Regions from separate parts of the Cellulomonas endometrii genome, predicted to be linked through region 3. Evidence: predicted binding sites of a transcription regulator. Region 3 holds the regulator's gene; each other region holds the start of a gene.
The links. Region 3 encodes Rex, which represses fermentation and respiration genes when NADH is low (regulators of the CRP and FNR family bind a similar motif). Its sites were predicted from a motif close to CTTGTGAANNNNTTCACAAG; they were not measured.
Positions count from the first base shown of each region.

Region 1: a site for Rex is predicted at 4,985-5,004, ahead of adhE (bifunctional acetaldehyde-CoA/alcohol dehydrogenase). Genes of this name have one in related genera too.
Region 2: a site for Rex is predicted at 1,878-1,897, ahead of pflB (formate C-acetyltransferase). Genes of this name have one in related genera too.

Region 1 is NZ_CATKPC010000028.1:6,142-12,640, forward strand. Features, by position in the region: gene QNH85_RS19065 (AGE family epimerase/isomerase) at 27-1,259, opposite strand; gene QNH85_RS19070 (HAD family hydrolase) at 1,576-2,352, shown strand; gene QNH85_RS19075 (glycoside hydrolase family 65 protein) at 2,349-4,862, shown strand; gene adhE (bifunctional acetaldehyde-CoA/alcohol dehydrogenase) at 5,071-6,499, shown strand, end outside.
Region 2 is NZ_CATKPC010000001.1:25,570-32,068, forward strand. Features, by position in the region: gene dxs (1-deoxy-D-xylulose-5-phosphate synthase) at 1-1,775, shown strand, start outside; gene pflB (formate C-acetyltransferase) at 1,928-4,195, shown strand; gene pflA (pyruvate formate-lyase-activating protein) at 4,303-5,205, shown strand; gene QNH85_RS00120 (3-hydroxyacyl-CoA dehydrogenase NAD-binding domain-containing protein) at 5,192-6,499, opposite strand, start outside.
Region 3 is NZ_CATKPC010000007.1:48,103-54,601, reverse strand. Features, by position in the region: gene resB (cytochrome c biogenesis protein ResB) at 1-225, opposite strand, end outside; gene QNH85_RS09585 (cytochrome c biogenesis CcdA family protein) at 227-1,105, opposite strand; gene QNH85_RS09580 (TlpA family protein disulfide reductase) at 1,105-1,722, opposite strand; gene QNH85_RS09575 (histidine phosphatase family protein) at 1,725-2,381, opposite strand; gene QNH85_RS09570 (MarR family winged helix-turn-helix transcriptional regulator) at 2,436-2,948, opposite strand; gene QNH85_RS09565 (YceI family protein) at 3,079-3,633, shown strand; gene QNH85_RS09560 (redox-sensing transcriptional repressor Rex) at 3,903-4,598, opposite strand; gene QNH85_RS09555 (glutaredoxin family protein) at 4,609-4,914, opposite strand; gene QNH85_RS09550 (HAD family hydrolase) at 4,949-5,776, shown strand; gene QNH85_RS09545 (GNAT family N-acetyltransferase) at 5,773-6,330, shown strand; gene QNH85_RS09540 (arabinan endo-1,5-alpha-L-arabinosidase) at 6,347-6,499, opposite strand, start outside.

The DNA of each region.
Region 1 (6,499 bases), on a different contig from region 3:
GACGGGCCCGGCGCGCCCCGCCTCCCTCAGTCCAGCAGCCCCTGGGCCAGCGCCGGCGCGATCACCGGGGTGAGCGGGAGCCGCGGCACGAGGGTCGCCTGCACCGCGTGGTACAGGTCGGCCTTGCCCTCCCACACGGTCCGGGACACGGTGTTGTCGGTGCCGAGCTCGTGCCACCAGGACCCGCCGTCCCGGTCGATCAGGTGCTGCTCGGCGTAGTCCCACCAGGTCGCGTACCAGTCGTCGAACCGCTGCTCCCCCGTGGCGGCGTGCAGGGCCGCGGCGGCCGCGATGCCCTCGGCGGCCACCCAGTGCATCCGCTCGCGGACCACCGGCGCCCCGGACCAGTCGACGGTGTAGACGAACCCCGGCGCGCCGTCGACGGACCAGCCCTCGCGGACGGCGGCGTCGAACAGGGACACCGCGTCGTCGAGCATCCACAGCGGCGCGACGTCGCCGGCGGCGGTGATCGCGGCCCGGGCGTGCAGGGTGAGGCGCGCCCACTCCAGCCAGTGCCCGATGGTGGCGCCGTACGGCCGGAACGGGTGCGCCGGGGTGTCGACGTTGTACTCCAGGTCGGCGTCCCAGCCGGCGTCGAAGTGCTCCGGGATGCGCCACGCGTTGTCGCGGGCGAACCCGTGCACGACGCGGGTGAGGATCCGCACCGCGCGGTCCAGCCAGACCCGCTCGCCCGTGACGCCGTGGGCCGCGAGGTACGCCTCGACGGTGTGCATGTTGGCGTTGACGCCGCGGTACCCGTCGAGCTCCGTGAACGTCCGGTCCCAGGACTCGACGGCCATCCCGGCCTCCTCGTCCCAGAACCGCTGCTCGGAGACGGTCAGGGCCTCGCGCAGCAGCGCCTCGGCGCCGGGGCGGCCCGCGGCGGCGGCGGACGACGTGGCCAGCACGACGAACGCGTGCGGGTAGGCGGCCTTGGCGTCGTCCCGGGGTGTGCCGTCGGCGTTCACCTCGGCGAACCAGCCGCCGTGCTCGGTGTCGCGGAACAGCCCGTCGAGCGCGGCGAGCCCGTGGTCCACGAGGGCCGCGTTGCCCGGCCGGCCCAGCAGGTGCGCGAGCGCGTACACGTGCGTCATCCGGCAGGTGATCCACAGCTCGACGGGCCCCGGCAGCGGCCGGCCCACGTCGTCCAGGCGCAGGAACCCCCCGGAGGGCGCGGCGGACGCCCTCCCGAAGGCGAGCAGGCGGTCGGTCTCGGTCTCCAGCCAGCGGGCGTGCGCGGGCGTCGTCAGCCACGTCATGGCTGTCACCCTAGTCACACCCGGCGCGCGCAGCAGCGCCGCGCGCGGGCCCGAAACCGCTGGCCGGGGCCACCGCGACGTGCCCGCGCGACGCGCAGCCGGACCTTTGACACCGCGTACCCGCCGCACGAGGATGGGCGCCGACCACCCGCGCGCGAGCGCCCGCACCGCCGCGTGGGTGCCCAGGTCCCGGCGACCGTGGCGCGTCCCTCCAGACGGCGGCGCCCTGACCGATCAGACTGGTGCCCTCCGGACCCGCACGCCCGCACGACCCCGCCCCTCCGCACCGCACTCCGCACCCCCTGGAGCACCTCCCGTGGCACCCGCGCCCGACCGTCCCACCGCGGTCCTCGACGGCCTCGACGCCGTCCTGTTCGACCTCGACGGGGTCCTCACCCCGACCGCCGTCGTGCACATGCACGCGTGGGCGCGCCTGTTCGCGCCGCTGCTCGACGAGCGGGGGGCCGCGCCGTACACGGACGCCGACTACTTCGCGCACATCGACGGCAAGCCCCGGTACGAGGGCGTCCGGTCGCTGCTGACCTCGCGCGGCATCGAGCTGCCGTGGGGGGACCCGTCCGACAGCCCCGACACCGCGACCGTCTGCGGCCTCGGCAACCGGAAGAACGCGGTGTTCACGCAGGTGCTCGAGTCGGAGGGCGTCGAGCCGTACCCCGGCTCGGTGCGGCTGGTCGACGCGCTGATCGCCGAGGGGCGCCGCGTCGCCGTCGTCTCCAGCAGCCGCAACGCCGTCCCGGTGCTCGCCGCCGCGGGCCTGACGGACCGCTTCCCCCTGGTCGTGGACGGGCTCGTCGCCGCCGAGCGCGGCCTGGCCGGCAAGCCGCGGCCGGACACCTACCTGTACGCCGCCGAGCAGCTGGGCGTGCCGCGCGAGCGCGCCGTCGTGGTCGAGGACGCCGAGTCCGGCGTCGCGTCCGGCCGCGCCGGGGACTTCGGCCTCGTGGTCGGCGTCGACCGGGGCGCCGGCGCCGACGTCCTCCTGGAGCAGGGCGCCGACCTGGTCGTGGACGACCTCGCCGAGCTCCTGCGCAGCACCCCCGACCGCACCGACACCGAGAGCACCGAGCCGTGAACCCGACCTCCCTGTTCACCCCCGACCCCCTGGACCGGCACCGGTTCCCGCGGGACCCGTGGAAGCTGCGCGAGACGCGGCACGACGCCTCGGACCTCGGCCGCACCGAGACGCTGTTCGCGGTCGGCAACGGCTACCTCGGCATGCGCGGCAACGTCGAGGAGGGCCGGGACAGCCACAGCCACGGCACGTTCATCAACGGGTTCCACGAGACCTGGCCGATCCGGCACGCCGAGGAGGCCTACGGCTTCGCGCGGGTGGGCCAGACGATCGTCAACGTCCCCGACGCCAAGATCATGCGGCTGTACGTCGACGACGAGCCGCTGCTGCTGACCGTCGCGGACCTGCACGAGTACGAGCGCGGCCTCGACTTCCGCGACGGCGTGCTCTACCGCGACCTGGTGTGGCAGACGCCGTCGGGCAAGCGGGCGCAGGTGCGCTCGAAGCGCATGGTGTCGTTCACCGAACGGCACCTCGCGGTCATGACGTACGAGGTCACGATGCTCGACGCCGACGCCCCGGTGGTCGTGAGCAGCCAGATCCTCAACCGGCAGGACGGCCAGGACGAGTACCACGTGCGGGCCGCCGCGATGGGCGAGGGCTTCGACCCGCGCAAGTCCGAGCAGCTGACGAACCGCGTCCTGGAGCCCCGCTCCCACTGGGGCGCGGACGGCCGGTACGTGCTGTCCTACCGCACGGCCGCGTCGGGGATGACCCTGTCGGTGGCCGCCGACCACAGCATCGAGACGGAGAACGCCTACGAGGAGCGCACGCTCGTCGAGGACGACCTCGCCAAGCACGTGTACCGGGTCGACGCGAAGCGCGGCCAGACCATCCGGATCACCAAGGTCGTGGCGTACCACTCGTCCCGCGGCGTGCCCGCGCGCGAGCTCGCGGACCGGTGCCGCCGCACCCTGGACCGCGTGCAGAAGACGGGCGTCGAGCAGCAGCTGGCCGACCAGCGCGCGTGGCTGGACGACTTCTGGGCGCGCAGCGACGTCGAGGTGCACGGCCAGCCCGAGCTGCAGCAGGCCATCCGGTGGAACCTGTTCCAGATCGCCCAGGCCACGGCCCGCTCCGAGGGCAGCGGCATCGCGGCGAAGGGCCTGACGGGGTCCGGCTACAGCGGGCACTACTTCTGGGACACCGAGATCTACGTCCTGCCGTTCCTCACGTACACGTCGCCGCGCGCGGCCCGCAACGCCCTGCGGTTCCGCTACACGATGCTCGACGCCGCCCGCCGCCGGGCCGCCGAGCTGAACCAGAACGGCGCGCTGTTCCCCTGGCGCACGATCAACGGCGAAGAGGCCTCGGCCTACTACGCCGCCGGCACCGCGCAGTACCACATCGACGCGGACATCGCCCACGCCGTGCGGCAGTACGTGGCCGCCACCGGCGACGACGGGTTCCTCGCGCGGGAGGCGATCGACATCCTCGTCGAGACCGCCCGCATGTGGGCCGACCTCGGGTTCTGGCGCGGCAGCAACGGCGACTCCTCGTTCCACATCCACGGCGTCACGGGCCCGGACGAGTACACGACCGTGGTGAACGACAACCTGTTCACCAACGTGATGGCCCGCGCGAACCTGCGCGGCGCCGTCGAGGCCGTGGACCGGCTCGCGCACGAGGACCCCGCCGCGCACGGGGCGATGGTCGCCCGCCTGCACCTCACGCAGGACGAGCTGGACGAGTGGGCGCACGCCGCCGAGCGGATGCACATCCCGTTCGACGAGCGCCTGGGCATCCACCCGCAGGACGCGCAGTTCCTGGAGAAGGAGCTGTGGGACCTGGCGAACACCGACCCGGCGAAGCGGCCGCTGCTGCTCTACTACCACCCGCTGGTGATCTACCGGTTCCAGGTGCTCAAGCAGGCGGACGTCGTGCTGGCGCTGTTCCTGCAGGGCGACCAGTTCACCCTCGAGGAGAAGCTGGCCGACTTCGACTACTACGACCCGCTGACCACCGGCGACTCCACGCTGTCGGCGGTCGTCCAGTCCATCGTCGCGTCCGAGGTCGGGTACCAGGAGCTCGCGCTGCGGTACTTCACCTCCGCGCTGTACGTGGACCTCGCTGACCTGCACCACAACACCTCCGACGGCGTGCACGTCGCGTCGGCCGGCGGCGTGTGGAGCGCGCTGGCGTGCGGGTTCGGCGGCCTGCGCGACCACGAGGGCGTCGTGTCCCTGGACCCGCGCCTGCCCGAGGTCTGGGACGGGCTGACGTTCCGCCTGACGCTGCGCGGCACCCGCGTGCGCGTCGACGTCCGGCACACCGAGCTCCGGCTCACGGTCGAGGACGGCGACGCGGCGGACGTCGTCGTGCGCGGCGAGCACGTGAAGGTCACCGCGGGCGACCCGGTCGTCGTCGCGCTCAGCCCCGCCCCGCGGCTGATCGGCACGCCGACCGTCCGCGACATCGAGGGCAACCGCCGCGCCGACGGCACGCTGCTGACCGCGACGGTGCCGGACCACCCGACGGTGCTCACGCCGCCGCCGATGCCGCACGACTGACGCCGCAGGCCCCGGCGGAGGCCCGTCGCACCCCCGGGGGCGGCGGGCCTTCGCGCGTCGCGGGGCGGCCGGGAGGGGCCCGCCGCCCGAGGACCTACGTCCCCGGGACTCCGGTCCCAGACTTTGTGAAAAGTTTCTCGATAGCGTGTTCCACGTGAGGCCGATGGAGTCCTCCGACCCCCACCCGGACCACCATCGGGAGAATCCCGTGACCATCACGACGAGCACCGACACCGCCGCCGCGATCGACCAGCTGGTCGACGGCGCCACCAAGGCGCTGGCCGAGTACGCCCACTTCACGCAGGAGGACGTCGACCGCCTGGTCAAGAAGGCCGCCGTCGCCGCGCTCGACCAGCACGGGCACCTCGCCGAGCTGGCCGTCGAGGAGACCGGCCGAGGCGTCTTCGAGGACAAGGCCGTCAAGAACATCTTCGCCTGCGAGCACGTCACCAACTCGATGGCGAGCCTCAAGACGGTCGGCGTCATCAGCCGCGACGAGATCAACGGCATCACCGAGATCGCCGAGCCGGTCGGCGTCATCTGCGCCATGACCCCGGTGACCAACCCGACCTCCACCGCCATCTTCAAGTCGCTCATCGCGCTGAAGACCCGCAACCCGATCATCTTCGCGTTCCACCCGAACGCGCAGAAGTCGTCCGTCGCCGCGGCGAAGGTCGTGCGGGACGCCGCGGTCGCCGCGGGCGCCCCGGAGCACTGCATCCAGTGGGTCGAGGCCCCCTCGATGGAGGCGACCGGCCTGCTGATGAACCACCCCGGCGTCTCGACGATCCTCGCGACCGGCGGCAACGCGATGGTCCGCGCCGCGTACTCCTGCGGCAAGCCGGCCCTCGGCGTCGGGGCGGGCAACGTCCCGGCCTACATCGAGAAGACCGCGAAGCTGAAGCGGGCCGTCAACGACGTGGTGCTGTCCAAGTCGTTCGACAACGGCATGATCTGCGCGTCCGAGCAGGCCGTCATCCTGGACGACGCGATCTACGACGCCGCGCTCGCCGAGTTCGCCGTGCTGCACGCCTACAAGGCGTCCAAGAAGGAGAAGGCGCTGCTGGAGAAGTTCATCTTCGGCGTCGAGGCCAAGGGCAAGAACTGCGCCGACGCGAAGCTGAACCCGACGGTCGTCGGCAAGTCGCCGCAGTGGATCGCCGAGCAGGCCGGCTTCACCGTCCCCGCGGACACCTCGATCATCCTGGCCGAGGTCTCCGGCGTCGGCCCCCAGGAGCCGCTGACCCGCGAGAAGCTGTGCCCCGTCCTCGCGGTGCTGCGCGCCGGCTCGACGGAGCAGGGCATCCAGCTCGCCGAGCAGATGGTGGAGTTCGACGGCCTCGGCCACTCCGCCGCGATCCACACCCAGGACGAGGCCCTGACCGAGGAGTACGGCTCCCGCGTCAAGGCGATCCGCGTCATCGCGAACGCCCCCTCGTCGCTCGGCGGCATCGGCGACATCTACAACGCCTTCATCCCGTCGCTCACCCTGGGCTGCGGCTCGTACGGCCACAACTCGGTGTCGAACAACGTGTCGGCGATCAACCTCGTGAACGTCAAGCGCGTGGGCCGGAGGAACAACAACTTGCAGTGGTTCAAGGTCCCCGCCAAGACGTACTTCGAGCCGAACGCCATCC
Region 2 (6,499 bases), on a different contig from region 3:
CCCGCACGGGCGGCCACCTGGGGCCGAACCTCGGCGTCGTGGAGCTCACGCTCGCGCTGCACCGCGTGTTCGACTCCCCCCGGGACACGCTGGTGTTCGACACCGGGCACCAGGCGTACGTGCACAAGCTGCTGACGGGGCGCCGCGACTTCAGCCGCCTCCGCCGCCGCGACGGCCTGTCCGGGTACCCGAGCCGCAGCGAGTCGCCGCACGACGTGGTGGAGAACTCGCACGCGTCGACGGCCCTGAGCTGGGCGGACGGCATCGCGCACGCCAACGCGCTGGGCGGCCGCACCGACCGCCACGTGGTCGCGGTGATCGGGGACGGCGCGCTGACGGGCGGCATGTCGTGGGAGGCGCTGAACAACATCGCCGACGGCACGCAGCGCAACCTCGTCGTGGTGGTCAACGACAACGGCCGGTCGTACGCGCCGACGATCGGCGGGCTCGCGCTGCACCTGGACGCCCTGCGCACGACGCGCGGCTACGAGACCGTCCTGTCCTGGGGCAAGCGGACCCTGCAGCGCTCGGGCCCGCCGGGGAGGTTCGCCTACGACGCGCTGCACGGCCTGAAGAAGGGCATCAAGGACGTCGTCGCGCCCCAGGGCATGTTCGAGGACCTCGGGCTGAAGTACATCGGACCGGTCGACGGCCACGACATCGCGGACGTGGAGTTCGCCCTGCAGCGCGCGCGGGCGTTCGGCGGGCCGGTCATCGTGCACGTCATCACCGAGAAGGGCCGCGGGTACAGCCCCGCCGAGCAGGACGTCGCCGACCGGTTCCACGCCGTCGGGCAGATCCACCCGGAGACGGGCCTGCCGGTCGCGCCGTCCCGGTTCGGCTGGACCGGGGTGTTCGCGGACGAGATCGTGCGGATCGGGCGTCGCCGCCCGGACGTGGTCGCGCTGACCGCGGCCATGCTCGCGCCGGTGGGGCTGGCGCCGTTCGCCGAGGAGTTCCCCGACCGGACGTTCGACGTCGGCATCGCGGAGCAGCACGCCGTCACGACGGCCGCGGGCATGGCGTTCGCGGGTCTGCACCCGGTGGTGGCGGTGTACGCGACCTTCCTCAACCGCGCCTTCGACCAGGTGCTGATGGACGTGGCCCTGCACCGCGCCGGCGTGACGTTCGTGCTCGACCGCGCCGGGCTGACCGGGGACGACGGCGCCAGCCACAACGGGATGTGGGACCTCGCCGTCCTGGGCGTCGTCCCGGGCCTGCGCCTGGCGGCACCCCGCGACGAGGCCACGCTGCGCTCGGCCCTGCGGACGGCGGTGGACGTCGACGACGCGCCGACGGTGGTGCGGTACCCGAAGGGCGCGCTGACCGAGCCGCTGCCGGCCGTGGACGAGGTGGACGGCGTCGACGTCCTCGCGCGCCACGGCGCCGGTGCGGGCGCGCGCTCCGTGCTCGTCTGCGGCGTCGGCGCGATGGCGCGCACCGCGCTGGCCCTCGGGGAGCTGCTCGCCGCGCACGGGCTGCGCGTCACCGTGGTGGACCCCCGGTGGGTGCTGCCGGTGCCCGCGGCGCTGGTGAAGCTGGCGGGGGAGCACGACCACGTCGTCACGCTGGAGGACGGCGTCCGCGAGGGCGGGATCGGCTCGGCGGTGGCCCTGCGGGCCCGGGACGCGGGGATCGGCACGCCGGTGCAGGCGTTCGGCGTCCCGCGCCGCTTCCTCGCGCACGCCTCGCGCGACGAGCTGCTGACCGCACTGCGCCTCACGGCCCCGGACGTCGCGCGGGACGTGCTTGCGGCCCTCGGCGCCGACGCCTGAGCGGGGTCCTCGCCGCCAGGAGCGCCGACGTGAGGGGCATCACGTCGGTGTTCGCGCCGGTCAGCGCGTCCCCGGGCCGTAGGTCCCAAGACATCCCATGACCTCGTGAATAGCGTCACTAGTACGACGCACTCAGCGAGGGAGACCCCCAGATGTCCACCACCGCAGTACCTCAGACCGGCACCGACGCCACCGTGGGTGCCTGGGACGGATTCGTCACCGGACCCTGGTGTGACGGGATCGACGTCCGCGACTTCATCCAGCGCAACTACACGCCCTACACCGGCGAGGCCGACTTCCTGGCCGGCCCGACGGAGCGCACCACCGGTGTCTGGGCGAAGCTCAGCGAGATGTTCCCCGCCGAGCGCGCCAAGGGCGTCTACGACATCGACAACCACACCCCGTCGACGATCGTCTCCCACCCCGCCGGCTACATCGACCAGGGCCAGGAGCTCATCGTCGGCCTGCAGACCGACGCCCCGCTCAAGCGCGCCATGATCCCCAACGGCGGCTGGCGCATGGTCGAGAAGAGCCTCGAGACCTACGGCTACGAGGTCGACCCCGCCGTCGCGAAGATCTTCAGCACCTACCGCAAGACGCACAACGACGGCGTCTTCGACGTGTACCCGCCGAACGTCCGCGCCGCCCGCTCCTCGCACCTCATCACCGGTCTGCCGGACGCGTACGGCCGCGGCCGCATCATCGGCGACTACCGCCGCGTGGCCCTGTACGGGGTGGACGCCCTGATCGAGGCCAAGCGCCTGGAGCGCCACGAGCTCGACATGGAGGCCTCCGTCGAGGACGTCATCCGCGACCGCGAGGAGAACGCGGAGCAGATCCGCGCGCTCAACGAGCTCAAGCAGATGGCCGCCTCCTACGGCTACGACATCTCCAAGCCCGCGACGACCGCCCGCGAGGCGATCCAGTGGCTGTACTTCGCCTACCTGGGCGCGGTGAAGGAGCAGAACGGCGCGGCGATGTCGCTCGGCCGCACCTCGACGTTCCTCGACGTGTACCTGCAGCGCGACCTGGCGTCGGGCGCCATCACCGAGGAGTTCGCGCAGGAGCTGATCGACGACTTCGTCATCAAGCTGCGCATCGTCCGGTTCCTGCGCACCCCCGAGTACGACGCGCTGTTCTCCGGCGACCCGACCTGGGTCACCGAGTCCATCGGTGGCATCGGTGAGGACGGCCGGCCGCTGGTCACCAAGTCCTCGTTCCGGTTCCTGCAGACGCTGTACAACATCGGCCCGGCCCCGGAGCCGAACCTCACGGTGCTGTGGAGCAACCGCCTGCCGGAGGGCTTCAAGAAGTTCTGCGCCCAGGTCTCGATCGACACCTCGGCGATCCAGTACGAGTCGGACGACCTCATCCGCACCTCGTGGGGCGACGACGCGGCCATCGCGTGCTGCGTGTCCCCGATGCGGGTCGGCAAGCAGATGCAGTTCTTCGGCGCCCGCGTGAACATCGCCAAGGCCCTGCTGTACGCGATCAACGGCGGCCGCGACGAGATCACCGGCAAGCAGGTCGCGCCGGTGAGCGCTCCCGTCGAGGGCGACGTCCTGGACTACGAGGACGTGGCGGCGAAGTACGACAAGCTGCTCGACTGGCTGGCCGAGACCTACGTCGACGCCCTGAACTGCGTGCACTACATGCACGACAAGTACGCGTACGAGCGGCTCGAGATGGCGCTGCACGACCGCACCATCCTGCGCACGATGGCCTGCGGCATCGCCGGCCTGTCGGTCGTGGCGGACTCCCTGTCGGCCATCAAGTACGCGACGGTCCGCCCGGTGCGGGACGAGGACGGCCTGGTGACGGACTACGTCATCGAGGGCGACTTCCCGGCCTACGGCAACGACGACGACCGCGCGGACGACATCGCCGTGGAGATCGTCAAGTCGTTCATGGCGAAGATCCGCCAGCACAAGACGTACCGCGACGCGCTGCACACCCAGTCGGTGCTGACCATCACGTCGAACGTCGTCTACGGCAAGGCCACCGGCAACACCCCCGACGGCCGCCGCGCCGGCGAGCCGTTCGCCCCCGGTGCCAACCCGATGAACGGCCGCGACTCGCACGGGATGCTCGCCTCGGCGATGTCCGTGGCGAAGCTGCCGTACTCCGAGGCGATGGACGGCATCTCGCTCACCTCGACGGTCGTGCCCTCGGGCCTCGGCCGCACCAAGGAGGAGCAGGTGACGAACCTGGTGGGCCTCATGGACGCGTACAACGTGTCCTCCGGGTACCACCTGAACGTCAACGTGCTCAACCGGGACACCCTCGAGGACGCCATGGAGCACCCCGAGAAGTACCCGCAGCTCACCATCCGGGTCTCCGGCTACGCGGTGAACTTCGTCCGGCTGACGCGCGAGCAGCAGCTCGACGTGCTGTCCCGGACGTTCCACGGCGGGCTCTGACCCCGGCGCGGGTGCCCGCCGGGGGAGCAGCCCCGGCGGGCACCCGCCACCCGCACCACCCCAGCACCACCCCGCAGCACCCCAGCAGCACCCGGGAGGAGCCCGAGATGACCGGCACGCAGACCGTCGCCACGCAGACCGTCCCCGCGGAGGTCGGCGCCCCGGTCATCGAGCTCGGCCTGCCGGTCGTCGGCGGCTCCCACCACCGGTCGTCGGCCGGCACGGCGGGCCTGGAGACGAGCGACGCCGAGCGGAGCGAGAAGTTCGCGCAGATGCGCGCCGGCGAGCTCGGGTCGCTGCACTCGTGGGAGCTCGTCACGGCGGTCGACGGCCCCGGGACGCGCCTGACGACGTTCCTGTCGGGCTGCCCGCTGCGCTGCCTGTACTGCCACAACCCCGACACGATGGAGATGCGCCGCGGCGAGCCGGTGCTCGCCGAGGAGCTGCTCAAGCGCGTCGCCCGGTACCGCGGCGTGTTCGGCGTGACCGGCGGCGGCCTGACGATCTCCGGCGGCGAGCCCCTGATGCAGCCGGCGTTCGTCGCCCGCGTCCTGCGGGGCGCGAAGGAGCTCGGCGTCCACACGGCGATCGACACCTCGGGCTACCTCGGGGCGCACTGCACGGACGCGATGCTCGCCGACATCGACCTGGTGCTGCTGGACGTCAAGTCCGGCATCCCGGAGACGTACAAGCGGGCCACCGGGCGGGAGCTGCAGCCGACGCTCGACTTCGGCCGGCGCGTCGCCGCGAGCGGCACCGAGATCTGGGTCCGGTTCGTGCTGGTCCCGGGCCTGACGGACGCCCCGGAGAACGTCGACGCGGTCGCCGACTACGTGGCGACGCTCGGCACGGTCAGCCGGGTCGAGGTGCTGCCGTTCCACCAGATGGGGCGCGACAAGTGGGCCAGCCTCGGGATGACCTACGAGCTCGAGGACACCCAGCCGCCGTCGCCGGAGCTGGTCGCCCGGGTCCGCCAGCAGTTCCGGGACCGCGGCCTCACGGTGTTCTGAGGGCGTCCGCGACGCCCGGGGCGAGCAGCCGCCGCCCGAGCACCCGCTCCGACCACCCCGCCCGGTCCAGGTACGGGCAGATCCCGCCGAGGTGCGCGGGCCACCCGGCACCGAGCAGCATCGCGAGGTCCACCTGCTCGGCGGACGGCACGACGCCCTCGTCGAGCAGCAGCCCGATCTCCTCGGCCAGCCCGGTCGCGACCCGCGCGAGCACCGCGTCGCCGTCGCCGGCCCCCGGCGCCCCGAACGCGTCCTGGATGGCCGGGTCGACCTCCGGGAGCCCCGCGGGACCTTGCCGGGCGACGGTGCGGCCCTCCTCGACCAGCCGGTCCAGGCCGGGGGACAGCGGGTAGCGCGCCCCGAGCTCCTCGTGCAGCGTCACGAGCACGTGCCGGGCCACGGGCAGCCCGACGAGCTGCAGCAGGGCGAACGGGCTCATCGGCAGCCCCAGCGGCCGCAGCGCGGTGTCCGCGACCTCGACGGGTGTGCCCTCCTCGACCGCGCCGAGCACGTCGGCGAGCATCCGCAGCAGCACCCGGTTGACGACGAACCCCGGACGGTCGGTGGTCCGCACGACCGTCTTCCCGGCACGGCGCGCGACGTCGACGGCGGTGGCGAGCGCGGTGGCGTCGGAGGCGGGGGTGGCGACGACCTCGACCAGGGGCATCTGCGCGACGGGGTTGAAGAAGTGCAGCCCGACGACCCGCTCGGGGTGCGCGAGCCCGTCGGCCATGGCCGTGATGGACAGGGCGGAGGTGTTGGTCGCGAGGACGCAGCCCGGCCGCACGAGTCCCTCGAGGTCGGCGAACACGGCGCGCTTCACCTCGAGCACCTCGGTGACGGCCTCGATCACGAGGTCCGCGTCCGCGAGGGCGGCGAGGTCGGTGCCGACCTGCACGTTCTCGACGAGCCGGCGCGCGGCGTCCGGCGTGAGCCGGCCCCGGGCGGCGGCCTGCTCGGCGAGCGTCCGGACGCGGTCGCGGCCGGCGGCGGCGCGCTCCTCGTCGACCTCCCGCATGGTGACCGGCACGTCGAGGCGCGTGCCGAGCAGCACGGCGAGCTGCGCGGCCATCAGCCCGGCGCCGACGATCCCCACGCGGCGGACCTCGGTCGGGGCCGCGTCGGAGTCGGCGCGCGCCGCCCGGCGGGCGCCCCGGCCGGTGAGCTCCGCCGCGTACAGGGCCGCGCGCGCCTCGTCGGACATCAGGAGGGCGGACAGGGCGTCGTCCTCGGCGCGGAAGCCGGCGTCCCGGCCCCGGTCCCCGGCCGCGGCGAGCAGGTCCAGCACGCGGGC
Region 3 (6,499 bases):
CAGCAGCGCCACGCGCATCGAGGTGAGCTGGCGCCAGCCCCACCGGAGCCAGCCGACGACGCCGAGGGCGGGCAGCTGCGGGGCGTCGCCGGAGCCCTCGGGCCGGCCCGGGCCTCCGGGCGCGCCGGACCCGCCGCCCGGCGCCGCGGTGCGGCCGGTGCTGAAGGCGTCCTCGAGGCCCTCGGGCGTGTAGCCGCGGGGCGAGGGCTCGGTGTCACGTGACATGTCAGACCGCCGGGACGAAGGGCTGGGCGCCGGTGAGCAGGCCCTGGAGCCAGCCCGCCCACGCGGACCACAGCCCGGTGACGAGCGCGATCCCGAGCAGGATGAGGAGGGCGCCGCCGACGCGCATCACGGCGAGACGGTGCCGGGCGAGCCAGTCGAGGGCCCGGCGGCTGCGCTGCAGGCCGAGGGCGACGAGGAAGAACGGCAGCCCGAGCCCGGCGCAGAACGCCAGCGCGAGCAGGGCGCCGCGGCCGGCCGACCCGCCGTCGAGCGAGAGCAGGAGGATCGCCGCGAGCGTCGGGCCGATGCAGGGCGTCCAGCCGATGCCGAACGTCACGCCCAGCACCGGCGCGCCCCACAGGCCGGCCCGCGGGGCGAGCAGGTTCCGCCGGTCCTGCTGCAGGAACGGCACCAGGCCCAGGAACGCCAGGCCCATGACGATCACGCCCACACCGAGCACGCGGGACACCGGGTCCTGCCAGCGCAGCAGGAACGACCCCAGCGTGCCGGCCAGGGAGCCGTACGCGAGGAACACGGCGGTGAACCCCGCCACGAACAGCAGCACCCCGAGCACCAGCCGGCCGCGGGACGGCTCCGGCGCGGTCGCGGTCGCCCCGAGGGACGGCTGCGCGGGGAGGTTCGCGGCGAGGTCGATCGACCCGCCCGACGCGGCCGGGACCCGCGCCGCCCGGGTGCCGGCGGCCGGGGACGCGGACGCCGCGGACATCCCGCCCAGGTAGCCGACGTAGGCGGGGACGAGCGGCAGCACGCAGGGCGAGGCGAACGACACCAGTCCCGCGAGCACCGCCACCGGCACGGCCGCGAGCAGCGACCCGGAGGTGGCGGCCTGCGCGAACGAGTCCCCGACGTCGGCGAGCATCACGCAGCGCCCTCGCCCTCGGCGAGCACCTCGTCGACGAGCGCGCGGAGCGTGGAGCCCTCGGCGAGCCCGACGATCCGCGCGGCGACCTTGCCGTCGCGGTCGAGCACCACGGTGGTCGGCGTGGCCTGGATCGGCACGACGCCCTGCAGCGCGGCGACCGCCTGCTTGTCCCGGTCGTCGATGCTCGGGTACGGGACGTCGAAGGTGCGCTGGAACGACTCGGCCGCGCCGGCGTCGTCGACCCCGTTGATGCCGAGGAGGTGCACGCCGGCGTCCGCGTACTCGTTCGCGATGTCCACCAGGTCGGGCGCCTCCTCCCGGCAGGGCGGGCAGGCGGCGTACCAGGTGTTGAGCACGACCACGTCACCGCGCCAGTCCGCGACGTCGACGGCCTGGCCGGCGAAGTCGGTCCCCGCCACCTCGACGGGGCCCTGCCGGTCGTCGGCGGCCCACTGCGTGAACGAGCCGTCCCCGGAGACGTAGCCCTGGTCCGCCACGTCGGCGTCGCCGGAGCCGCCGCCCGTGCCGTCGTCGCCGGAGCAGCCCGCGAGCGCCAGCACCGCCCCGAGCGCCACCGCGGCGGCCCCGGCGCGACGGCTCCGGACGGCGCGCACGGTCACGCCCCCGCCACGGCGGACGCGCCGGGCAGCAGGTCGGCGGCGGGCTCGGTGTAGGAGATCCGCACCAGGCGGTCGTCCTCGAAGACCAGGCTGGTCAGCGAGGCGAGCGAGCACTGCCGGCGGCGCGGGTCGTGCCACAGCCGCCGGTTCTCCAGCGCGAGCCGGGTCACCCAGATCGGCAGCTGGTGGCTGACCAGCACGGCCTCGTGCCCGCGGGCGGCCTCGCGCGCGCGGTCGACGACGGCCAGCACCCGCGCGACCTGCGTGCGGTACGGCTCCCCCCAGGACGGGCGGAACGGGTTGACGAGCAGCGGCCAGTGCCGCGGGTGGCGCAGCGACCCGTCGCCGACGCCGAACGTCAGGCCCTGGAACTGGTTCTCGGCCTCGAGCAGGCCCTCGTCGGTCTGCACCGGCAGGCCCAGCGCCGCCGCGATCGGGGCGGCGGTCTCCTGCGCCCGCTGCAGCGGCGAGGCGAACAGCGCGGTGACGTCCCGGCGGGGGCCGCCGAGCTCGCCCGCGAGGTGGGCGGCGACCCGCTCGGCCATCTGCTGCCCGCGCTCGGAGAGGTGGTAGCCGGGGAGCCGGCCGTAGAGCACGCCGGTGGGGTTGTGCACCTCGCCGTGCCGCATGAGGTGGAGGGTGGTGGCGACCATGGGGTCAGTCTCGCAAACCAGACTGGGTGGTCGCGCCGTCGTCCCCAGCCGGGCCTAGGACTGCGCGGCCTCCGCGTCGGCGAGCGCCTGCGCGCAGTCGGCCTGGAAGGCGGCGCCGACCGCGGCCATCGCGTCGCCCAGGGCCTGCATCTGCTGCGGGGACAGCACGTCGACCAGGTGCCGGCGCACGGACTCGACGTGCGAGGGCGCGGCGGCGACCAGCCGCTGCCAGCCCGCCTCCGTCATGGTGCAGTTCACACCGCGGGCGTCCTCGAGGCACGGCGCGCGCTCGACGAGCCCGGCGGCCTCCATGCGGCGCACGGTGTGCGTGAGGCGGCTGCGGGAGTGGGCGAGCTCACCCGCGAGCTCGGACATCCGCAGCGTCCGGCCGGGGGCCTCGGACAGGCGCACCAGCACCTCGTACTCGCCCAGCGACAGGCCGGAGTCCTGCTCCAGCTCGTGCGCGAGCACGTCGAGCAGCCGGGCCGTCCCGTCGCGGTACGCGCGCCAGGCCCGCTGCTCGTCCGCCGAGAGCCAGCGGACCTCCTCGGTCGTCGTGGCGACCATCGCCGTCCTCCCCTCAGGCGCAGGTGCGATCTCGTCCGCCGATGGTCCCACCTCTTGCGCTCCGCCTCGCACTGTAGTAGAAATCTCAACTATCAGCAGTTGATGCTTCAACCATCTAGCAGGAGGCACCATGTCGACCACGACGCTCCCCACCGCCCTGACCGCCGGCACCTGGACGATCGACCCCTCCCACACCGAGGCGTCCTTCACGGTCCGCCACGCGGGCATCTCCAAGGTCCGCGGCACCGTCGCGGTGACCTCCGGCACCATCACCGTCGCCGACGACCTGGCGCTGTCCGGCGTGACCGCCGCCCTGGACCCGTCGACCATCAGCACCGGCGACGCGGGCCGCGACGGCCACCTGAAGTCGGCCGACTTCTTCGACCTGGAGAAGTTCGGCGAGTGGACCTTCGCCTCGACCGCCGTCCGCGCGGACGGCGAGGACTACGTCGTCACCGGTGACCTCACCATCAACGGCGTCACCAAGTCCGTCGACCTGGCCACCGAGTTCGGCGGCTCGGCCACCGACCCGTTCGGCAACCAGCGCGCCGGCTTCTCCGCCTCCACGACGATCTCCCGCAAGGACTTCGGCATCACGTGGAACGCGGCCCTCGAGACCGGCGGCGTCCTGGTCTCCGACAAGGTCGTCGTCTCGCTCGAGATCTCGGCCATCAAGCAGGCCTGAGCCTGCCGCGCCCCCGGCACCGGGGGCGCCCCCGACGAGGGCCCGATCGCGCACCCCCTGCCGCGATCGGGCCCTCCTCGCGTCCGGGGCCGGCAATCCACCCCCCGCCCCCCCGCGAGGTCGTCAGGACGGCACGAGGTCGTCAGTCCTGCGGGACGACCTCGTGCGGATGTGACGACCTCGGCGGCCGGGGGGTCCAGTCGGCCGGGGGGTCCAGTCGGCCGGGCGGTTCAGTCGGCCGGGCGGTCCAGTCGGCCGGGCGGTCCGGGTCAGTCGACCGCGGCGACGGGCTCCGGCGCGAGCTCCGGCTCCGGCTCCCGCGACGGCTCCGGTGCCGGCTGGGCGGAGCGTCGGCGGGCGTGGAAGCCGAGGATCTGCAGCTCGGAGCCCAGGTCGACCTCGCGGACGTCCACGCCGTCCGGGACCCGGACGGTGCGGGGCGCGAAGTTGAGGATGCCCGTCACGCCGGCCGCGACCAGCCGGTCGGTGGTGCCCTGCGCGGCGGACGCGGGGGTGGCGACGATCGCGATGCTCGCCCCGACCTCCTCCACGACCTCCTCCAGGCGGTCGACGTGCTCCACGACGTGACCGGCGACGGTCGTGCCGACCAGCGAGGGGTCGGCGTCGAACAGGCCGACCAGCACGAACCCGCGGTCCGCGAACCCGGAGTACGTCGCCAGCGCGTGCCCGAGGTTGCCGATGCCGACGATGACGAGCTGCCGCTCCTCGGCCATGCCGAGCGCCTGGGCGATCTGCTTGCGCAGGTGGTCGACCTCGTAGCCGACGCCGCGCCGGCCGCCCGCACCCAGGTAGGACAGGTCCTTGCGGAGCTGCGCCGGCGACGCGCCGACGAGGTCCGCGAGCTGGTCGGAGGACGTCGTGGTCACGCCCTCGGAGGCGAGCCCGCCGAGGGAGCGCAGGTATCCCGGCAGGCGGGCGACGGTGGTCGGCGGCAGGGCTCGCACGAGGAACAGACTAGGCCGTCGGTCCCGCGGCGAGGGCGTCCCGCACGCGGGCGGCGTCGATCTGCCAGTAGCCGACCCGCGCGCCGTCGACCTCCACGACCGGGACGAGCTCGCCGTAGGCGTCCGCGAGGGTGCGCCCGTCGGGCGTGCGGCCGCCCGCGTCGACGTCGACCTCGGCCCACGAGTCGCCCGTCGCGGCGCACACGTCGGCGACCACGGCACGCGCGTCGGCGCACAGGTGGCAGCCCGCGCGGCCGTACAGGACGACGCGCGGCGGGCGGTCGGCGGGGGCGGGGGCGTCGCTGGTGGTCGGCACGGCACGAGCCTAGGCATCTGGCTACAGTGGCCGGGTGCCCGAGCCCACCGAGCCCGTGACCGGCGCCGCCGTGCAGCCGGGCCGGGTGGCCGCCTTCTTCGACGTGGACAACACCATCATCCGAGGGGCGAGCTCGTTCCACCTCGCCGTGGGGCTCTACCGGCGGGCCTTCTTCCAGCGGGGCGACATCCTGCGGTTCGCGGTGCACCAGTTCCGGTACCTCGCGTTCGGCGAGAACCGCGAGCAGATCGACGAGGTCCGCCAGCGGGCGCTGGAGATCATGCACGGGCGGTCGGTCGCCGAGGTCGTGGCCATCGCGGAGGACATCTACGACGAGGTCCTGTCGCTGCGCATCTTCCCGGGCACGCAGCGGCTGCTCGACCAGCACCTGCGCGCGGGCCACGAGGTGTGGCTGGTGACGGCGACCCCGGTCGAGATCGCGGAGATCATCGCGCGCCGGCTCGGCGCGACCGGAGCGGTGGGCACCGTCGCGGAGCACAAGGACGGGTTCTACACCGGACGCCTGGTCGGGGACCTGCTGCACGGGAAGGCGAAGGCCGAGGCGGTCCGCGTCGTCGCGGAGCGCGAGGGCATCGACCTGTCGCGGTCGTTCGCGTACGGCGACTCCACGAACGACGTCCCGATCCTGTCCGAGGTCGGGTTCCCGTGCGCGATCAACCCCGACGGCCGGCTCCGGAAGCACGCCGCCGAGGTGGGGTGGCCCGTGCGCGAGTTCCGCGGGCGCCGCAACGCCACCCGGCGGGGCGTCGACGCGGCGACCATCGCGGGGTCCGCCTGGGTGGTCGGGCTGGTGTTCCGCACCGCCCGGCGCGCGATCCGGTCCCGCTGGGGCGGGCAGTGACGGGGACGCCTCGGACCGACACGGTCGCGGCGGTCGTCCGGCGCGCGCGGGCCGACGAGGCGGACGCCCTGGCCGCGCTCGCCGCGGTGACGTTCCCGCTCGCCTGCCCGCCGTCGTCCACGCCCGAGGACCACGCCGCCTTCATCGCGGCGCACCTGACCCCGGCGTCGTTCGCGGGCTACCTGGCCGACCCGGCCCGGGACCTGCTGGTGGCGGACGAGGACGGCGCCCTGACGGGCTACACGATGCTGGTCGCGGGCGAGCCGTACGACCCGGACGTCGCGGCGGTCGTGCCGCTGCGGCCGACGGTCGAGCTCAGCAAGTGCTACGTGCTGCCCGGCCGGCACGGCGCGGGCGTCGCGCGGGCGCTCATGGCCGCCAGCCTCGACGCGGCGCGGTCCCGCGGGGCGGCCGGCGTGTGGCTCGGCGTCAACGGGGAGAACGCCCGGGCGCAGGCGTTCTACCGGCGGTCCGGGTTCGCCGAGGTCGGCGAGCGCCGGTTCACGGTCGGCGACCAGGTCCACCACGACCTGGTGCTGCACCAGGCGCTCTGAGCGCAGGACGGACCGGTCAGCCCGCCTGTTCCTCGGCCGTCGTCAGCACCGGCCAGCCCTCGTCGTCCCACGCGATCTCCCGCAGCCCGAGCGTGGGCGTCCCGCCGGTCGCGGCGTCGTAGAAGTGGAACCCGAGGACCCCGCGGGACACCGACTGCCCGCCGGGCCC